One region of the Streptomyces sp. NBC_01471 genome, then DNA from elsewhere that is predicted to be linked to it. Evidence: predicted binding sites of a transcription regulator. Region 1 holds the regulator's gene; each other region holds the start of a gene.

Region 1 (5,211 bases):
AGATCGCCGCAGAAGACGACGGTGCGGGCGCCCGCACCGTCCGCACCCGCCGCGGGGCCGGCCTCCCGTCCGCCCGGGACGAGCAGCACCAGGTCGTGGCCGGTGTGGCCGGGGCCGCAGTTCACGAGGGTGACCCGGCGGCCGCCCAGGTCCAGGGTCAGTTCCCCGGAGACCGGATGGTGCGGAGCGACGAGATGGGCCACTGCCTCGGCGGCCTCCGCCGCCGGGACCCCGTGGCGCACCGCGTCCTGGCGCAGTGCGTCGGCACCGCGTGAGCCCCGGGTGAGCAGCGCCTCCGCGCCCACCGCTCCGTACACCTGGACACCCGCGAACGCGGCGGTGCCCAGCACATGGTCGAAGTGCGGGTGGCTCAGCGCGATGTGCGTCACCCGGCGGCCCAGCACCGCCTCCGCGCGCATCCGGACCTCCCGGCCCTCGCGCAGCGTCGCGCCCGTGTCGAAGAGCAGCGCACCGTACCGGCCGGCCACGAGCCCGGCCGTGGCGTCCCAGCGCGGGAGACGGCACCGTCCCACCCCCGGCGCCAGGTGTTCCCAGCCGGAGTCTTCCCAAGCGGCGTCAGTGGCGTCAGTGGCGTCCATACCCTGACGCTATCCCCGGCCGGCGGACACCGGCGCGACCGCGCGACGGCCCGCCCTTGCCAGCGGTGAACCTCTCCGCCGTACACTGGGACGTCGCTGGCACTCGAACATACCGAGTGCCAGGAAGGTCCGGATCGAGAGCTGGAGGTGTGCGCGGGTGCTCAGCGAACGCAGACTCGAAGTGTTGCGCGCCATCGTCCAGGACTATGTGGGCACCGAGGAGCCGGTCGGTTCCAAGGCGCTCACCGAGCGGCACCGGCTCGGTGTCTCACCGGCCACCGTCCGCAACGACATGGCGGCCCTGGAGGACGAGGGGTTCATCGCCCAGCCGCACACGAGCGCGGGCCGCATCCCCACGGACAAGGGGTACCGGCTGTTCGTCGACCGGCTCGCGGGCGTCAAGCCCCTCTCGTCGCCCGAGCGGCGCGCCATCCAGAACTTCATGGACGGCGCGGTCGACCTCGACGACGTGGTGGCCAGGACCGTGCGGCTCCTCGCCCAGCTCACCCGGCAGGTCGCCGTCGTGCAGTACCCGTCGCTGACCCGTTCCACGGTGCGGCACGTGGAGCTGCTCGCGCTGGCCCCGGCCCGGCTGATGCTCGTACTGATCACGGACACCGGGCGGGTGGAGCAGCGTCTGGTCGACTGCCCGGGGCCGTTCGGTGAGACATCTCTCGCCGACCTCCGTGCCCGGCTCAACAGCAGGGTGGTGGGGCGCCGCTTCGCGGACGTACCACAATTGGTGCAGGACCTGCCCGAGTCCTTCGAGCAGGAGGACCGGGGTACGGTTTCCACGGTGCTCGCGACCTTGCTCGAAACGCTGGTCGAGGAGACCGAAGAACGGCTGATGATCGGCGGAACCGCCAATCTGACGCGATTCGGACATGACTTCCCACTGACCATCAGGCCGGTGCTGGAAGCGCTGGAGGAGCAGGTCGTGCTCCTCAAGCTGCTCGGTGAGGACTCGGGCATGACCGTACGCATCGGGCATGAGAATGCCCACGAGGGCCTGACGTCCACATCGGTCGTCGCCGTCGGCTACGGTTCGGGCGACGAGGCAGTCGCCAAACTCGGCGTGGTCGGACCGACCCGCATGGACTACCCCGGAACGATGGGAGCGGTACGCGCAGTGGCACGTTACGTCGGACAGATCCTGGCGGAGTCGTAAGTGGCCACGGACTATTACGCCGTTCTCGGCGTGCGCCGCGACGCTTCCCAGGACGAGATCAAGAAGGCATTCCGGCGGTTGGCGCGCGAGCTCCACCCGGATGTCAACCCCGATCCCAAGACGCAGGAACGCTTCAAGGAGATCAACGCCGCCTACGAGGTGTTGTCGGACCCGCAGAAGAAGCAGGTCTACGACCTCGGCGGCGATCCGCTCTCGCAGGCGGGCGGCGGCGGAGCCGGCGGCTTCGGCGCGGGCGGCTTCGGCAACTTCTCGGACATCATGGACGCCTTCTTCGGTACGGCGTCCCAGCGCGGGCCGAGGTCGCGCACGCGGCGCGGCCAGGACGCGATGATCCGGCTGGAGATCGACCTCAACGAGTCGGCCTTCGGCACCACGAAGGACATCCAGGTCGACACCGCGGTGGTCTGTACGACCTGCAGCGGCGAGGGCGCGGCCCCCGGCACCTCGGCCCAGACCTGCGACATGTGCCGCGGTCGCGGCGAGGTCTCGCAGGTCACCCGGTCCTTCCTGGGCCAGGTCATGACCTCGCGGCCGTGTCCGCAGTGCCAGGGCTTCGGTACGGTCGTGCCGACGCCGTGCCCCGAGTGCGCGGGCGACGGGCGCATCCGCTCCCGCCGCACGCTGACGGTGAAGATCCCGGCCGGTGTCGACAACGGCACCCGGATCCAGCTCGCGGGCGAGGGCGAGGTCGGCCCCGGCGGCGGCCCCGCCGGTGACCTGTACGTCGAGATCCACGAGCTGCCGCACGCGGTCTTCCAGCGGCGCGGCGACGATCTGCACTGCACGGTGACGGTCCCGATGACGGCGGCCGCACTCGGTACGAAGGTGCCGCTGGAGACGCTGGACGCGCTGGAGGAGGTCGACATCCGGCCGGGCACGCAGTCCGGTCAGTCGATCCCGATGCACCAGCGCGGCATCACGCATCTGCGCGGCGGCGGCCGGGGTGACCTGATCGTGCACGTCGAGGTGCTCACCCCGACGAAGATGGACGCCGAACAGGAACGCCTGCTGCGGGAGTTCTCCAAGCTGCGCGGTGAGGAACGGCCTACCGGCCAGTTCCAGCCGGGGCAGCAGGGGTTGTTCTCGCGCCTCAAGGACGCGTTCAACGGGCGGTAGCCCCCGGCGCACTCGCGCCACCGATTCGGTGCGGTGCGGAGGACGTGGCACGATGCGGTCATGTCCTCCGCACTCGCCGATCTCTGCCGATATCCGATCGTGCAGGCCCCCATGGCGGGCGGTGCTTCGGGCCCGCAGCTCGCCGCAGCCGTCTCCGAGGCCGGTGGTCTCGGGTTCCTCGCCGCCGGGTACAAAACCGCGGACGGCATGTACGAGGAGATCAAGCAGCTGCGCGGGCTGACCTCGCTGCCCTTCGGTGTGAACCTGTTCATGCCGCAGCCCGAGAACGCCGATCCGGCCGCCATCGAGGTCTACAGCCACCAGCTCGCCGGTGAGTCCACCTGGTACGAGACGCCCCTCGGCGACGTCCACGGCAGCTCGGACGACGGGTACGAGGCGAAACTCGCCATCCTGCTCGACGACCCGGTGCCCGTGGTCTCCTTCACCTTCGGCTGTCCCTCCCGCGATGTGCTCGACGCCTTCGACCGGGTCGACACCTTCACCATCGTCACCGTCACCACCGCCGAGGAGGCCCAGGCCGCCCAGTGGTGCGGCGCCGACGCGGTCTGTGTGCAGGGCATCGAGGCGGGCGGTCACCAGGGCACGCACCGCGACGACCCGCAGAACGACGGCACGGGCATCGGTGTGCTCTCGCTCATCACCCAGGTCCGGGAGACCGTGCAGCTGCCGGTCGTCGCGGCGGGCGGGATGATGCGCGGCTCGCAGATCGCGGCGGTGCTCGCGGCGGGCGCGGACGCGGCGCAGCTCGGTACGGCCTTCCTGGTGTGCCCCGAGTCCGGGGCGAACAGGCTGCACAAGCAGGCCCTGACCAACCCGCTCTTCGTCCGCACGGACCTCACCCGCGCGTTCAGCGGGCGCCCGGCGCGCGGTCTCGTCAACCGGTTCATGCGCGAGCACGGTCCGTACGCCCCCGCCGCCTATCCGCAGGTGCACCACCTCACCGCGGGGCTGCGCAAGGCCGCGGCCGGGGTGGGCGACGCCCAGGGCATGGCGCTCTGGGCCGGCCAGGGCCACCGCCTCGCCCGTGAGCTGCCCGCCGGACAGCTGGTCGAGGTGCTGGTCGCCGAACTGGAAGCGGCCCGCGCGTCGTTGGCCGAAGGCGGCGCGTCGTGACCGCGCCGGTCTTCGTCGTCGACGCGGTACGCGGCTTCGATCCGGCCCCCGGCTCCCGATTCGTCCTGGACGGTCCCGAGGGCCGGCACGCGGTGTCCGTGAAGCGGCTGCGGGCGGGCGAGGAGGTCGTACTGACCGACGGCGCGGGCCGCTCGGCGCGGTGCGTGGTCCTGTCGGCCGAGGGCAAGGACCGGCTGGAGGTCCGGGTGGACACGTGCGCCGAGGATCCGCCGCCCGTACCCCGGATCACCGTCGTACAGGCGCTGCCCAAGGGCGATCGCGGTGAGGTCGCCGTCGAGACCATGACGGAGACCGGCGTCGACGTGATCGTGCCGTGGCAGGCGTCGCGCTGCATCACCCAGTGGCGGGGCGACCGTGGCGCCAAGTCCCTCGCCAAGTGGCGCAGTACGGCACGCGAGTCGGGCAAGCAGTCCCGCCGGACCCGCTTCCCCGAGATCACCGACGCGCTGAGCACCAAGCAGGTCGCCGCACTTCTCGCGGACGCCGACCTGGCCGGGGTGCTGCACGAGGACCAGGAGTACGGCAGCGAGCCACTGGCCGCGGCCGAACTCCCCGCGCGGGGCGAGATCGTGCTGGTCGTCGGCCCCGAAGGGGGAGTGTCGCCGGACGAGCTCGCGGCCTTCACGGCGGCCGGGGCCGGGGTGTACCGGCTGGGACGCAGCGTGCTGCGTACCTCGACGGCGGGGACGGCCGCGGGAGCGCTGCTGCTGGCCCGGACGGGCCGCTGGGGCTGAGCGGCCCCGCAGCCCCGGTCCGGATCCCGGCCCGGCCGGCCACCCGCGAGAGTGAAGTGGGCGCGAAAGGAGTGCACATCGGCCCCTTTCAGTGGGACCCTGCCGCTTATGGGCGCATTGAGACACGTATCGAGGCGCGTACGGTACCGGTCGGTTCTCGCGGCAGTCGGCGCTGTCTGTACGGCAGTTGCGGGCGTCGCGGCCTGCGATCCGGTCGACGGGATGAACACGGCGTCCGTCGCCTACACCACCGACCGCACCGCCACCAGCGCCCTGGATCACCACGGTGTCGGCGTCGACTGGCTGACCTGCACGGCCGACGCCGCGGCCGCCTCACCCGCGCCCACCGCCGCCCCGCGTGACGTGGCACAGGTCGACTGCCGGGGCAGGACCAAGGACAAGAAGGACATCACCGTCA
Region 2 (5,211 bases), 2.5 Mb from region 1:
GTCAAATGACGACCGCGCTTCGCCCCGAGCAACCGAGAAGGAGCACTGGGACCACCATGCACCACGTCACTGACAATCGGCCGGGCGTCCTGCTTGCGATGGCTCCGGGCATCATGGAGCGCCTGTTCGCCGAGCGCCATCACGTCCGGCTCACCGCTCTGGCCCGTACGGACAGCCGACTCGTCGCTCACGACCTGGCGAGACCCACGGCCGAGGTGGCCGCCGCTCTCGCCGAGGCCGAAGTCCTCTTCACCTGCTGGGGCGCGACCCCGCTCACCACCCCGGTCCTGGACTCCGCCCCCCGGCTCCGCGCCGTCGTCCACGCGGCCGGCTCGGTCAAGCACCACATCACCGAGGCATGCTGGGAGCGCGGCATCACCGTCGCTTCGGCCGCCGCGGCCAATGCGCTGCCCGTCGCCGAGTACACCCTCGCCACGATCCTGCTCGCCAACAAGCGTGTCCTGCAGTCCGCGTACCGGTACCGCGCGATGCGGGGCGACCACGACTGGCGGGACGAGTTGGACGGCGCGGGCAACTACCGCCGTACCGTCGGGATCATCGGTGCCTCCCGGATCGGCCGACGGGTGATCGAACTGCTGCGCCCCTTCGATCTGCGGGTCCTCCTGTACGACCCGTACGTCGACACGGCCGAAGCCGCCGCGCTCGGCGTGGAGCCGGTAGGACTGGACGACCTGTGCGCCCACAGTGACATCGTCAGCGTGCATGCCCCGCAGCTTCCTGCCACCCGGCACATGATCGGAGCCCGCCAGCTGACCGCGATGCGGGACGGGGCGACGCTGATCAACACGGCCCGCGGCTCGCTGATCGACGAGGACGCACTGATTCCGGAACTGGCGGGTGGACGGCTGCACGCGGTGCTCGATGTGACGGATCCTGAGACCCCGTATGCGGATTCACCGCTCTACGACCTGCCGAACGTCCTGCTCACGCCGCATGTCGCGGGGTCGCTCGGCGGCGAGCTGCACCGGATGGCTGACCAGGCTCTGGATGAGCTCGAACGGTATGCGTCGGGCCAGGAGTTCGCGGACCCGGTGCTGCCGTCGGACCTGACGCACTCCGCCTAGCCGAAGGCACCGGTTGCCATCGGGCGGCACAGTCCCGAGTGCGCCCGGGGGCGCCGGGGCCGCCGCGCCCCGCCTCGGCCAGTAACCACTGAAGAACCGCTGAGGAACCACCGAGGCCCGGTACCCCTTCGCTTCGAAGGGGTACCGGGCCTCAGGCGTGCGGCGTGTCAGCCTCAGTGCGAGTGGCCGTGGCCGTGGCCCGCCTCGGGCTCCTCCTCCGCCGGCTTCTCGACGACCAGGGTCTCGGTCGTGAGCAGCAGCGAAGCGATGGAAGCGGCGTTCTCCAGCGCGGAGCGGGTGACCTTGACCGGGTCGATGACGCCGGCCTTCACCAGGTCGCCGTACTCACCGGTCGCGGCGTTGAAGCCGTTGCCCTTGTCGAGCTCGGCGACCTTCGAGGTGATGACGTAGCCCTCAAGGCCGGCGTTCTCGGCGATCCAGCGCAGCGGCTCGACGGCGGCGCGGCGGACGACCGCGACACCGGTGGCCTCGTCGCCGGTCTTGCCCAGGTTGCCGTCGAGCACCTTGACGGCGTGCACCAGAGCGGAGCCACCACCGGAGACGATGCCCTCCTCGACCGCGGCGCGGGTCGCGGAGATGGCGTCCTCCAGACGGTGCTTCTTCTCCTTGAGCTCCACCTCGGTGGCGGCACCGACGCGGATCACGCACACGCCGCCGGCCAGCTTCGCGAGGCGCTCCTGGAGCTTCTCACGGTCCCAGTCGGAGTCCGTGGACTCGATCTCGGCCTTGATCTGGTTGACGCGGCCCTGGACCTCGTCGGACTTGCCACCGCCGTCGACGATGACGGTGTCGTCCTTGCTGATGGTCACGCGGCGGGCGGTGCCCAGCACGTCGAGACCGGCCTGGTCGAGCTTGAGGCCGACCTCTTCGGCGATGACCGTGGCGCCGGTGAGGGTGGCCATGTCGCCGAGCATCGCCTTGCGGCGGTCGCCGAAGCCGGGGGCCTTGACCGCGACCGCGTTGAAGGTGCCGCGGATCTTGTTCACGACCAGGGTCGACAGGGCCTCGCCCTCGACGTCCTCGGCAATGATCAGCAGCGGCTTGGAGCCACCCGCCTGGATGACCTTCTCAAGGAGCGGCAGCAGGTCCTGGATCGAACCGATCTTGCCCTGGTGGATCAGGATGTACGGGTCGTCGAGGACGGCCTCCATACGCTCCTGGTCGGTCACCATGTACGGCGACAGGTACCCCTTGTCGAAGGCCATGCCCTCGGTGAAGTCCAGGTCCAGGCCGAAGGTGTTGGACTCCTCGACGGTGATGACACCGTCCTTGCCGACCTTGTCCATCGCCTCGGCGATGAGCTCACCGACCTGCTTGTCCTGCGCGGAGAGACCGGCGACAGCGGCGATGTCGGACTTGTCATCGATCGGGCGGGCGGTCGCGAGGAGCTCCTCGGACACAGCCTTGACCGCGGCGTCGATGCCCTTCTTCAGGGAGGCGGGGGAAGCACCGGCGGCGACGTTGCGCAGACCCTCGCGGACCAGCGCCTGGGCCAGCACGGTGGCGGTGGTGGTGCCGTCACCCGCGATGTCGTTGGTCTTGGTCGCCACCTCCTTCACCAGCTGCGCGCCGAGGTTCTCGTACGGGTCGTCGAGCTCGACCTCACGGGCGATCGTGACACCGTCGTTGGTGATGGTGGGAGCGCCGAACTTCTTGTCGATGACGACGTTGCGGCCCTTGGGGCCGATCGTCACCTTGACCGTGTCGGCAAGCTTGTTGACGCCGCGCTCAAGGGCGCGACGGGCGTCCTCGTCGAACTTCAGGATCTTCGCCATGGAGCTGATTCAGTCCTCTCAAAAACGAACTGCGCCCCCAGTGCCCGTCACTCGGTGTGCGAACACAGCAGATGCGGGGCCAGGGGCGCAGATCAAGAAATACGTCGGTGAATTACTTCTCGACGATCGCGAGAACGTCGCGAGCCGAAAGGACGAGGTACTCCTCGCCGTTGTACTTCACCTCGGTGCCGCCGTACTTGCTGTACAGCACGACATCGTTGGCCTTGACGTCAAGCGGAAGACGCTCGCCGTTCTCGAAGCGGCCCGGGCCCACGGCCAGGACGACGCCCTCCTGGGGCTTCTCCTTGGCGGTGTCCGGAATGACCAGGCCGGAGGCCGTGGTCTGCTCGGCGTCGAGCGGCTGGACCACAATGCGGTCCTCGAGCGGCTTAATGGCAACCTTGGAGCTGGTTGTCGACACGATCCGGTCTCCCCCTTCGGAGATCTCACGGGGTGAACTGTTTGAGTGGCGACCGGATGGATCCGTCGTCGCGGGTGCCGGACCGGCCCGTCGCCATATTTGGCACTCTCCCGTGGGGAGTGCCAGAACTGAGACTAGGACGGCAGTTAGCACTCGGTCAAGCGGAGTGCCAATGTGCCCCGGCCATGTCGCCTTCCTTCTGCTCCCGGACCGGAGGTGCCGTACTGCTGATTGCTCCCGGCCGGGCACGTACCTCGCCACCCCTTCTGCACCTCGCCCGCCTCCCGCACCTCGCCTCCCCCAGCGCCTCGCCTTTCCCGGCGCTTGGCCTCTTCCGGGGGTTGCCCTCCCCCTGCACTTGGCCTCTTCCGGGCGTTGCCCTCCCCTGCACCCGCCCTCCCGGCGCCTGCCTCCAGGCAATGGGCGGACGGCCGGTCACCCCACCCTGGCGATCGCCCACAATGGTCGGGTGACCGACCTCGACGCCTTCACCGCGCTGTTCACCGATGAGGGCACCGCCCTGCTCGCATCCCTGCGGGAGTACGACCCCGCACAGGAGCTGGCCGTCGCCACCCGGTTGCGCCGCACCTACCCCACCGAGCTGGTCTCCGCTGCCCTCGCCCAGGCGCGGCTGCGACAGCGGGCCGTCCCGAAATTCGGCGCCGACGACGCGTACCGGATGTTCTTCACACCCAATGGCGTGGAGCAGTCCACCCGTAAATCCGTCGCCGAGTACCGCGCCCGCCGCTTCGCTGAACTGGGCGTACGCACCGTCGCGGACCTGTGCTGCGGCATCGGCGGGGACGCCCTGGCGCTCGCCCGCGCCGGGATCTCCGTGCTGGCGGTCGACCGCGATCCGCTGACGGCCGAAGTCGTACGGGCCAATGCCGACGCCCTCGGGCTGGGCAGCCTCATCGAGGTGCGGTGCACCGATGTGGCGGAGGTCGCCACGGACCCGTACGACGCGGTCTTCGTCGACCCGGCACGGCGTGGCGGTCGCGGCCGGATCTTCAACCCAGAGGCGTACTCACCGCCGCTGTCCTGGGCCATCGGCGCGGTGGCCGGCCGCCCGGCCTCCGGTCCGTCCCCCCGGACAGCGGGAGCCATCAAAATCGCTCCCGGTATCCCGCACGAGATGATCCCCGGCGAGGCGGAGGCCGAGTGGATCTCCGACGGCGGTGACGTCAAGGAAGCGGTGCTCTGGTTCGGCACGGCACCGGGGCTGCGCCGCGCCACGCTGCTCCCTTCGGGGGCCACCCTCACGGGCCGCGGACTCCCCGATCCCGCGGTGCGCACGGTCGGCCGGTATCTGTACGAACCGGACGGCGCCGTCATCCGCGCCCATCTCGTCGCCGAGGTCGCTGAGGAGCTCGGCGGCGGGCTGATCGACGAGACCATCGCCTACGTCACAGCGGACGAACTGCGCCGCACCCCGTACGCGACGGCCTACGAGATCACGGACGAACTCCCCTTCGGCCTGAAAAAACTGAAGGCGCTGCTGCGTGAGCGGGGGGTCGGAAACCTCACGGTCAAGAAGCGCGGCTCGGCAGTCGAACCGGAAGAGGTACGCCGCCGAGTCAAGCCGCAGGGGCCGAACGCGGCCACCGTGATCCTCACCCGCGTCGCAGGCGCGCCGACGATGCTGATCGGGCAGCCCGCGAGCCCCCCTTCGAGCCCCTGACGGGCCCGGGCTCCGCTGCTCCGCGCCTTACCTGCTCTCCACCTCGCTTTACTGCCCCGCCCGCCTCGCCTTCCTGCCGCCCTCTTTGCCTGCTGCGCCCCGCCTCGTGCTCGGATACCTCGTCCCACAGGCATCGATGCTTCTCTGAAAGTGCCTCGTCCCCGCAGGCGCCTCGTCCCCGCAGGCGCCACTTCCACAGGTGCCACTTCCACAGGCGGCGCTTCGCCT
Region 3 (5,211 bases), 1.1 Mb from region 1:
CCTGCTCGCTGTCATCTCCGTCGGCTCCCTCATCGGGGCCGTGCTGACCTGGCGGACCAAGATCGTGCTGGGCACGGTGCTGGTGGGCAGCCTCCTGCTCGGGATCCTCGAACTCGCCACCGCGGCCATGCCGTCCCTGCTGACCCTGGCTCTGGTGCTGCTGCCGGTCGGAGCGGTCTCCCTCGTCCTGCGGGCGGGCCTGCTGAGCCTGGCGCAGCTCCAGACACTGCCGGAGTTCCGCGGCCGGGTGATGGCGATCTTCCAACTCGTCTACCGTGCGGGCTGGTTCCTCGGCACGCTGGCCGCGAGCTGGGCGGCGCAGACGTGGGGCCCCCGTCCGGCGATCGCGTGGGGCGGAGCGGCGGTGACGGTGGTCGTCGCGGTGATCGTCCTGGTGATGACGGTGTTCCGCGCGATGTCGGTGTCGCTGGTCGCCCGGCGCGTGCCGCGCGTCAGCATCGCCCTGGCACCTGAGCCGGAGGGCCGCCACCGGCGTCCTCCGCGCCACCTGGCCGCGGATTCCTGAGAGCGGCGCGGACCACGGCCCCGGAAGCAACCGCGAACGCCCGAGGGCGGTACCCCTCCGAGAAGGGGTACCGCCCTCGGTCCGTACTGCTTGCCGTACTACTGCTGGAGCAGCCGATCCTCGCTGGAAGAGCTGAGGATCAGAAGTCCATGTCACCGCCGGGCATGCCGCCCGGGGCGCCGCCGGGGGCGGCCTTCTCCGGCTTGTCGGCGATGACGGCCTCGGTGGTGAGGAACAGCGCGGCGATCGACGCGGCGTTCTGCAGCGCGGAGCGCGTGACCTTCGCCGGGTCGATGATGCCCTCGGCGATCATGTCGACGTACTCGCCGGTCGCGGCGTTCAGGCCGTGGCCGACCGTCAGGTTGCGGACCTTCTCGACGACGACTCCGCCTTCGAGACCACCGTTGACGGCGATCTGCTTCAGCGGGGCCTCAAGCGCGAGCTTCACGGCGTTGGCGCCGGTCGCCTCGTCACCTTCGAGCTCAAGCTTCTCGAACACCGCGGAGGCCTGGAGCAGGGCCACGCCACCACCGGCGACGATGCCCTCCTCGACGGCCGCCTTCGCGTTGCGAACGGCGTCCTCGATGCGGTGCTTGCGCTCCTTGAGCTCGACCTCGGTCGCGGCACCGGCCTTGATGACGGCCACGCCGCCGGCCAGCTTCGCCAGGCGCTCCTGGAGCTTCTCACGGTCGTAGTCCGAGTCGGAGTTCTCGATCTCGGCACGGATCTGGTTGACGCGGCCCTGGACCTGGTCGCTGTCACCGGCACCGTCGACGATCGTGGTCTCGTCCTTGGTGATGACGACCTTGCGGGCGCGGCCGAGCAGGTCGAGACCGGCGCTCTCCAGCTTGAGGCCGACCTCCTCGGAGATGACCGTGCCACCGGTGAGGATGGCGATGTCGCCGAGCATGGCCTTGCGGCGGTCGCCGAAGCCCGGGGCCTTGACGGCGACGGACTTGAAGGTGCCGCGGATCTTGTTGACGACCAGCGTCGACAGCGCCTCGCCCTCGACGTCCTCCGCGATGATCAGCAGCGCCTTGCCGGACTGCATGACCTTCTCAAGCAGCGGAAGGAGGTCCTTCACGTTGCCGATCTTGGAGTTGACGATCAGGATGTACGGGTCGTCGAGCGACGACTCCATACGCTCCATGTCGGTGGCGAAGTACGCCGAGATGTAGCCCTTGTCGAAGCGCATGCCCTCGGTGAGCTCAAGCTCGAGCCCGAAGGTCTGCGACTCCTCGACGGTGATGACGCCTTCCTTGCCGACCTTGTCCATCGCCTCGGCGATGAGCTCGCCGATCTGGGTGTCAGCGGCGGAGATGGAGGCGGTCGAAGCGATCTGCTCCTTGGTCTCCACGTCCTTGGCCTGCTCAAGCAGGGCGGCGGAGACGGCCTCGACGGCCTTCTCGATGCCACGCTTCAGGGCCATCGGGTTGGCACCGGCGGCGACGTTGCGGAGGCCCTCACGAACCAGCGCCTGCGCGAGGACGGTCGCGGTGGTCGTACCGTCACCGGCGACGTCGTCCGTCTTCTTGGCGACCTCCTTGACCAGCTCGGCGCCGATCTTCTCGTACGGGTCCTCGAGCTCGATCTCCTTGGCGATGGAAACACCATCGTTGGTGATCGTGGGGGCGCCCCACTTCTTCTCGAGGACGACGTTGCGGCCCTTGGGGCCGAGTGTGACCTTGACGGCGTCGGCGAGCTGGTTCATCCCGCGCTCGAGACCGCGCCGTGCCTCCTCGTCGAACGCGATGATCTTGGCCATGTGAAGTGGTCCTCCCGGACAGGGGGTGGAAAGCGTCAGACCTGGCGGTGCCCGCGACGGACGGCCTGCTTGCCCGGTGGTTCCTTGCCCCACCCGGCCCGCGGGCCTCACCAACCCGGTCTTTCTGTCACTCTCACTAGGAGAGTGCTAACGCCAATGATTAGCACTCGACCCCGGTGAGTGCAAGCGCCTTCGGAGAAGGCCCAGTCAGGGGTGGTGGTCGGGCGACGGGAGGGCGCAAGCGCCTTCGGTGGATACGGGACGCATGCCGGGCGGACCCGGACGCACGAGAGGCCCGCGCCCCTCTGTGGGGTGCGGGCCTCTCGGCGTGAGTGGTTCGGTGGCCGATCGCGCCGAGATCAGACGGCGAGCTTGACCATGTCCGCCTGCGGACCCTTCTGGCCCTGCGAGATCTCGAACTCGACTCGCTGACCTTCTTCAAGGGTGCGGTAGCCGTCCATCTGAATCGCGCTGTAGTGGACGAAAACATCCGCACCACCGTCGACCGCGATGAAGCCGTACCCCTTCTCCGCGTTGAACCACTTGACGGTGCCCTGAGCCATGACTAACTCCCCTATTACTGGCCCTTGCACAGAGCCCGCACTTCGCGGGATCCGGGTCAGACCTTGCGTCGTAACGCGTCGACCGCGGCTGAATGTATCTGCCCAACTGCCCTCTGCAACAGGTCAATCGGACGAGAATTCTGAGCGCAGCCGAACACCCCATTGGGCGGATTTCCCAGGATCCCCGGGCAAGTCGGGCCGGGCAAAGGGCACTTACGGCGCATAGGGATCGAACACATTGCCCACACATTGATGCGCGCTCAGCTGCTCGCGGCGCGGGTGATCAAGGGGGCTGCCCCAACTCTACCGTGTTCAATCATGCTGAATTGCCCCCTCCGCTTCGTAGCGGAGAGGGCAACGGGTCCAGCGAGGTGTCACACAGATGTCAGGCGCGGCGAAGAGCGCCCAGGGGCTCGCTCAGCCGCCGGCGACGGCCGGGATGATGGAGATGCCCGTACCGTCGGGCGTCGCCGTCTCCAGGCCCTGCTCGAAGCGCACGTCGTCGTCGTTCACGTACACGTTCACGAAGCGGCGCAGCTTGCCCTGGTCGTCCAGGACGCGGGCCGCGATGCCGGTGTGGTTCTTCTCCAGGTCGGCGATGACCTCGGAGAGGGTGCCGCCGTCGGCGGCGACCTCGGCCTGGCCGCCCGTGTAGGTGCGGAGGATGGTGGGGATGCGGACCTTGACGCTCATGCGGATTGCCTTCCAGGAGTCCGGGGCGGGACGAGTCGGACGGGACGGACGGGTACGGACCGGGCGGACGGGCTCCGTCAGGCGCCCGTGGCCAGACCGGCCTCGCGGAACGCGTCCAGGGTCGGACGGATCGTCGCGGTCGGGCCGGACGTCGGGGCGACCGCGTCCAGGGTCTTGAGGCCGTCGCCCGTGTTGAGTACGACGGTGGTGAGGGACGGGTCGAGCAGACCGGCCTCGATGAGCTTCTTCGTCACGCCGACGGTCACCCCGCCCGCGGTCTCCGCGAAGATGCCCTCGGTGCGGGCCAGCAGCTTGATCGCGTCGACGATCTGCGCGTCGTTGACGTCCTCGACGGCGCCGCCGGTGCGGCGGGCGATGTCCAGCACGTACGGGCCGTCCGCCGGGTTGCCGATGGCCAGCGACTTGGCGATCGTGTCCGGCTTCTGCGGCCGTACGACGTCGTGCCCGGCCTTGAACGCGGTGGAGACCGGCGAACAGCCCTCGGCCTGCGCGCCGAAGATCCGGTACGGCTTGTCCTCGACCAGGCCGAGCTTGATCAGCTCCTGGAGACCCTTGTCGATCTTCGTGAGCTGGGAGCCCGAGGCGATCGGGATGACGATCTGGTCCGGCAGCTGCCAGCCGAGCTGCTCGCAGATCTCGTACGCCAGGGTCTTGGAGCCCTCGCCGTAGTACGGGCGGAGGTTCACGTTGACGAAGCCCCAGCCCTCGCCGATCGGGTCGCCGATGAGCTCGGAGCAGAAGCGGTTGACGTCGTCGTAGTTGCCCTCGATGCCGACCAGTTCGCCGCCGTAGACCGCGGCCATCACGACCTTGCCCTGCTCCAGGTCGTGCGGGATGAACACACAGGAGCGGAAACCGGCACGGGCCGCCGCGGCGCCGACGGCGCCGGCCAGGTTGCCCGTGGAGGAGCAGGAGAGCGTGGTGAAGCCGAAGGCACGGGCCGCCTCGACGGCGATGGCGACGACACGGTCCTTGAAGGAGTGCGTCGGGTTGCCGGAGTCGTCCTTGATGTGCAGACCGCCGGTGATGCCCAGCTCACGGGCGAGGTTGTCGGCCTTGACGAGCTTGGTGAAGCCCGGGTTCAGGTTGGGGTGGTCGGCCACGTCGGCGGGGACGGGCAGCAGCGGCGCGTAGCGCCAGATGTTGTTCGGGCCGGCCTCGATGCGCTTCTTCAGCTCGTCGGGGGAGCCGCTCGGCAGGTCGTACGCCACTTCGAGCGGCCCGAAACAGGACGCGCAGGCGAAGAGGGGGCCGAGCGGGAAACGCTCTCCGCACTCACGGCACGAGAGGGCCGCCGCGGGGCCGAGATCGACGGTCCCGGTGGAGTCGTTGGTGCTGGTGACGGTCTGCACAGCCATGGTGGCGAGGTCCTCTCCTCATCTTCCTCGCGACGTACTTCGCCGCAAGACGGAATTGGCACCTTCCCCACCATGACCTCGCGGTCGGCGGGAGGGTTGCCGGGACTTCTACGGGCCGTTCCCTCAGTCCCTCTGGATGAGCGCTTATGACGCGGGCCTTGAGGCCCGGCGTGTTTGTCCGCAGGTGCTGACCCCGGCATGCCGTGGCCATTCGCGTTGTTCAAGACTGTAACCGAAGGCAGGGACGGTTGAGATAGTCGTCCGAACCGCGAGATGGCTCACAGT
Region 4 (5,211 bases), 790 kb from region 1:
GCGCACTACCTGGTCGGTCTCGAATGGCGCCAGGCCCTGATCATCGGCGCCGTGGTGTCGTCCACCGACGCCGCCGCGGTCTTCTCCGTGCTGCGCAAGGTGCCCCTGCCGTCCCGGATCACCGGGGTGCTGGAGGCCGAGTCCGGTTTCAACGACGCCCCGGTGGTGATCCTGGTCATCGCGTTCTCGACGGCCGGTCCGGTCGAGCACTGGTACGTGCTGATCGGCGAGATCGCCCTGGAGCTGGCGATCGGCGCCTCGATCGGCCTCGCCGTCGGCTGGCTCGGCTCGTGGGGTCTGCGCCATGTCGCGCTGCCCGCCTCCGGGCTCTACCCGATCGCCGTGATGGCCATCGCGATCACGGCGTACGCGGCCGGTGCCATCGCACACGGCAGTGGTTTCCTCGCCGTCTACCTCGCCGCGATGCTGCTGGGGAACGCCAAGCTGCCGCACTGGCCGGCCACCCGCGGGTTCGCCGAGGGGCTCGGCTGGATCGCCCAGATCGGCATGTTCGTGCTGCTCGGCCTGCTGGTGAGCCCGCATGAGCTGGGCAGTGACTTCTGGCCCGCGGTGATCGTGGGCCTGGTCCTGACGATGGTGGCGCGGCCGGTCTCCGTACTGCTGAGCCTGGCTCCGTTCCGGGTGCCCTGGCAGGAGCAGACCCTGATGTCGTGGGCCGGGCTGCGCGGAGCCGTACCCATCATCCTGGCGACGATCCCGATGGTGTCCGGCATCGACGGCAGTTCCCGGGTCTTCAACATCGTCTTCGTGCTCGTCGTCGTCTACACCCTGGTGCAGGGGCCGACGCTCCCCTGGCTGGCCAGGAAGCTCAGCCTCGGCGACGGCGCCGACGCCGCAGCGGACCTGGGCATCGAATCGGCGCCGCTGGAACGGCTGCGCGGGCATCTGCTGTCGGTGGCGATCCCGGAGAAATCCCGGATGCACGGCGTCGAGGTCGGCGAGCTGCGCCTGCCCAAGGGCGCCGCCGTGACCCTGGTCGTCCGGGACGGCACGAGCTTCGTACCGCTGCCTTCGACGGTGCTGCGGCGCGGGGACGAACTGCTGGTCGTGGCGACCGATCCAGTACGCGACGCGGCCGAGGCACGACTGCGCGCCATCGGCCAGGGCGGCAAACTGGCGGGATGGCTCGCCAATAGCGGTACCATGAACCGATCGGCTTGACCCGATCGACTTGATTGACCTGATCGACCAACTCTGCCTGATGCAGAGCTGGCGCGACCGTATGGCGGTCGAGGCACCCCCCGTCGCGGTGCGTGCGCGGTATCCGCGCAGGTGTTCCGCACGACGAAACGGCCCGACCTACCGCAGTTCCGCGCAAGAGGACAGCTCTCGGCAGCTCCCGTACGCATGCCTTCGCATGCCCGTACGTCAAGGGGAGTGCCACCAGGCGGCAGAAAGGCTAGGCCGTGGTGTCCACGGTCTCCGAGACCCGTCCGGGATACGGGAAGTTGTTGCGCACACCTGGCGCATGGACGTTCCTGCTGCCCGGTTTCGCCGCGCGGCAGCCCTTCGCGATGCTGACCATCGGCATCGTCCTGCTGGTGCAGCACACGACGGGTTCGTACGGCAGCGCCGGCGTCGTCGCCGCTGTGACAGGTGTCTCCATGGCGCTGTGCGCGCCGCAGAGCGGCAAGCTCGCCGACCGGCTCGGGCAGCGCGCGGTGCTGTTCCCCGGTGTTCTCGTGCACACCGCTTCGGTGGTCGCCCTGACGGTCCTGGCGCTGGCGGGCGCCCCGCTGTGGGCGCTGTTCATCGCCGCTGTGCCGACCGGTGCGTCGGTACCGCAGGTCGGCCCGATGGTCCGCGCGCGCTGGGCCGCGAAGCTGGAGGGCTCGCCCCTCATGTCGACGGCCGCCGCCTTCGAATCGGTGACGGACGAGTTCACCTTCGTCATCGGCCCGGTGCTGACGACCGCACTCTGCACCGGGATCCACCCGGCGGCCGGGCTGATCACCGAGGCCGCGCTGACCCTGCTCGGCGGTCTCGTCTTCGCCGCGCAGCGCGGCACCCAGCCCGCCGTGCGCGGGGGTGACAACGGCCACACTTCCGTGCGGCACGTCTCAGCGCTGTCGGTGCCGGGCGTACGGGTGCTCGCCGTGGCGTTCCTCGGGATCGGCGCGGTGTTCGGCGGCATGCAGGTCTCGCTGACCGCGTTCGCCGAGGAGATCGGGCAGCCCAGCGTGAACGGTCTGATGTACGGGGTCTTCGCCGCGGGCAACATGCTGGCCGGCATCATCTGCGGGGCCGTCGCCTGGAAGATCACGCCGAAGTCCCGGCTGCTCATCGCGTACACGGCGCTGGCCGTCACCGCTTCCGGACTCTGGACGCTGCACACGGCACCGCTCCTTGCGGGCCTCGGGCTGCTGGTCGGCCTCTGCATCGCACCCGCGCTGATCAGCGGATACACCCTGGTGGACACCCTGGTGCCGGCTTCGGCGCGCACCGAGGCCTTCACCTGGCTGACCGGTTCGGTGGCGCTGGGACAGGCCGCGGCCGTCTCGGTGGCCGGCGAACTGACCGATGCGTTCAGCTCCAGCGCCGGGTTCCTGGTGCCGATGGGCGGGACCGTACTGGCCCTGCTCACCCTGCTGTCCCTGCGGTCGCGGCTGACGCCGCGCGACGCGGGGCCCGTCTCGGACGCCGACTCGGACGCCGGCTCGGAACAGAGCACGCAGCTGAGCGCGGAACCGGACGCGGAATCGGGCACGGAAGCGGGCACGGAAGCGGCCGCCGGGACGGCGAACGCTGTCGGCCAGGACGGCCTGGAAGGCGCGGAATGCGACACTTCGCGGGACGCGGGTCGTGGCATACGGCGCGGCGGCAAGCGTGGCGCAGGGCGTGGGATGGATCACCGAGTGCCGGTCTCAGTGGACTGATCCAGCGGAATACGTCACTATAGAACGTCGTTAGCACTCACTGAGTGAGAGTGCCAGGAGGAGCAAGTGCCGACCTATCAGTACCAGTGCACCGAATGCGGCGAGGGCCTCGAGGCGGTGCAGAAGTTCACCGATGACGCCCTGACCGTATGCCCGAGCTGCGAAGGACGCCTGAAGAAGGTGTTCTCGGCGGTCGGCATTGTCTTCAAGGGCTCGGGTTTCTACCGGAACGACAGCCGCGGCTCCTCGTCGAGCAGCACGGCGGCGTCTTCCAAGGCCTCCGGTTCGTCGTCGTCCTCGTCGGACTCGTCGTCGGGCTCTTCAGGGTCGTCCGGCTCTTCGAGCTCGTCCGGTTCCTCCGGCTCGGACGCGAAGGCCGGTGCCTCGAAGCCGGCCGGCTCGGCGTCGTCCTCGTCGAGCAGCTCCTCCAGCGGATCGGCCGCCTGACACCGGTTTCCCGGAAACCCTGCCGTCGTCCGACGGTGGGGTTTCCGCTGTGTCCGGAGCACGTCCGGAAGCCCGGATAGTGTGACTGGCATGGTGAATGTGGCGAACTCGGCAGACCAGGCGACCTCAGCAGCCCCGGCGACCTCGGGAGACACCGCGGTCCCGACAGCGGACATCGGCGTCATCGGCGGCTCCGGCTTCTACTCCTTCCTGGAGGACGTGACCGAGGTCGCGGTGGACACCCCGTACGGGAAGCCGAGCGACTCCCTCTTCCTCGGTGAGATCGCCGGGCGCCGGGTGGCGTTCCTCCCCCGGCACGGGCGCGGTCATCACCTGCCCCCGCACCTCATCAACTACCGGGCGAATCTCTGGGCGTTGCGGTCCGTGGGCGTACGGCAGGTGCTCGGCCCGTGCGCGGTGGGCGGGCTGCGGCCGGAGTACGGGCCGGGGACGCTGCTCGTACCGGACCAGATGGTGGACCGTACGAAGGCACGCACGCAGACGTACTACGACGGTCAGCCGCTGCCGGACGGCACCGTCCCGAACGTGGTGCATGTGTCGCTCGCCGACCCCTACTGCCCGGCGGGCCGCAAGGCAGCCCTCGCCGCGGCGCGCGGGCAGGAGTGGGAACCGGTGGACGGCGGGACGCTGGTCGTCATCGAGGGGCCGCGTTTCTCGACCAGGGCCGAGTCGCGCTGGCATGCGGCCATGGGCTGGTCCGTGGTGGGCATGACCGGGCACCCCGAGGCGGTCCTCGCCCGCGAACTGGGGCTCTGCTACACGTCGATGACGCTGGTCACGGACCTGGACGCGGGGGCCGAGGCGGGAGAGGGCGTCTCCCACGACGAAGTACTGACGGTCTTCGCCGCCAATGTGGACCGACTGCGCACGGTGCTCTTCGACGCGGTGGCCGGGCTGCCGCCTGAGCAGTCGAAGGCGTGCCACTGTGCGCGGGCACTGGACGGAGTCGACCCGGGGATCAAGCTGCCCTGAGGTGCCGAGGGTGGGTGTGGTGTGCGTGGGGCTGGGGTTGTTGGGGCTAAGGGTGCTGGGGCTGAGGTGCTGAGGCTGACGTGTTGGGGCTGAGGTGCTGAGGCTGACGTGTTGGGGCTGACGTGTTGGGGCTGAGGCTGACGTGTTGGGGGCGGCGCGGGTGAGCGGGTTGTCCACAACTCGGGAGTAATCCACAGCTCTCAGCGGGATGCAGCGGGACGTTGGATCGTGGGAGGAGTTCGCCCCAGACTCCTCTCACCCGGCGGTGGTTGCCATGATCCCCATGCCCGTACCGGTCGTATCCGCGCCCGAGCCGCGCGGAGTGCCGCTGTTCGCCCCGCTCCGGGTGCGTCCGGGACGGTACCGCTTGCGGCGCGCTCTGGGCCGGTGGCGCCGGGCGGTGGTCGCGGGCCTGGTTCTCGCGGCTGCCGCACTGGCCGCCTGGGCACCACGCGATGCCGGGGGCGCAGAACCCCCGGGCGGAGTCAGAGCCGGCATGAGGACGGCGCCCCGGGCCGGTGCCACTTCGGACGGGGCGGCAGCCGCGCGGGCCCGCGCGCCGGGCACCCGTCCGGGCTCGGGCCCCGCCGCTCCGGTGTCCGCGCGGGTTTCCGCGCCGGTACGGATTGCTGACGCGGCCACCGTACGGCTGCTGGCCCCGGGGGACCACGTCGATGTCATCGCGGTCGGTGACGCCTCGGCGGATGCCGCATCAACCGATGGCTCTTCGACGTCGGCAGGGTCCGGTACGCCGACGGACGCCCGGGCGGCGCGGGTGGTTGCGGCGGGGGTCCGGGTGTCCGATGTGCCGGATCCGGGCGCCACGGGTGACGCCTCCCCCGACGCCGGAGCGCTCGTCGTCCTCGCCGTGACC

Evidence for each region. Region 1 encodes HrcA, which represses chaperone genes, less so after heat shock. Its sites were predicted from a motif close to TTNGCACTCNGNNNNNCNGAGTGCNAA; they were not measured.
Region 2: a site for HrcA is predicted at 3,449-3,475, ahead of groES (co-chaperone GroES). Genes of this name have one in related genera too.
Region 3: a site for HrcA is predicted at 2,416-2,442, ahead of groL (chaperonin GroEL). Genes of this name have one in related genera too.
Region 4: a site for HrcA is predicted at 2,928-2,954, ahead of OG285_RS20925 (FmdB family zinc ribbon protein). Genes of this name have one in related genera too.

What each region holds. Positions count from the first base shown of each region.
Region 1 covers NZ_CP109450.1:5,470,765-5,475,975, forward strand. The annotation lists gene OG285_RS24465 (MBL fold metallo-hydrolase) at 1-599, opposite strand, end outside; gene hrcA (heat-inducible transcriptional repressor HrcA) at 757-1,767, shown strand; gene dnaJ (molecular chaperone DnaJ) at 1,768-2,904, shown strand; gene OG285_RS24480 (nitronate monooxygenase) at 2,965-4,038, shown strand; gene OG285_RS24485 (16S rRNA (uracil(1498)-N(3))-methyltransferase) at 4,035-4,793, shown strand; gene OG285_RS24490 (hypothetical protein) at 5,016-5,211, shown strand, end outside.
Region 2 covers NZ_CP109450.1:2,969,041-2,974,251, forward strand. The annotation lists gene OG285_RS12750 (carbohydrate ABC transporter permease) at 1-9, shown strand, start outside; gene OG285_RS12755 (hydroxyacid dehydrogenase) at 57-1,085, shown strand; gene groL (chaperonin GroEL) at 1,259-2,881, opposite strand; gene groES (co-chaperone GroES) at 2,994-3,302, opposite strand; gene OG285_RS12770 (methyltransferase domain-containing protein) at 3,772-4,983, shown strand.
Region 3 covers NZ_CP109450.1:4,393,532-4,398,742, reverse strand. The annotation lists gene OG285_RS19555 (MFS transporter) at 1-526, shown strand, start outside; gene groL (chaperonin GroEL) at 666-2,291, opposite strand; gene OG285_RS19545 (cold-shock protein) at 2,651-2,854, opposite strand; gene OG285_RS19540 (MoaD/ThiS family protein) at 3,272-3,547, opposite strand; gene thrC (threonine synthase) at 3,625-4,926, opposite strand; SAM riboswitch class I at 4,942-5,069, opposite strand.
Region 4 covers NZ_CP109450.1:4,678,925-4,684,135, reverse strand. The annotation lists gene OG285_RS20935 (potassium/proton antiporter) at 1-1,182, shown strand, start outside; partial or broken gene OG285_RS20930 (MFS transporter) at 1,428-2,648, shown strand; gene OG285_RS20925 (FmdB family zinc ribbon protein) at 2,964-3,344, shown strand; gene OG285_RS20920 (S-methyl-5'-thioadenosine phosphorylase) at 3,435-4,337, shown strand; gene OG285_RS20915 (RcpC/CpaB family pilus assembly protein) at 4,612-5,211, shown strand, end outside.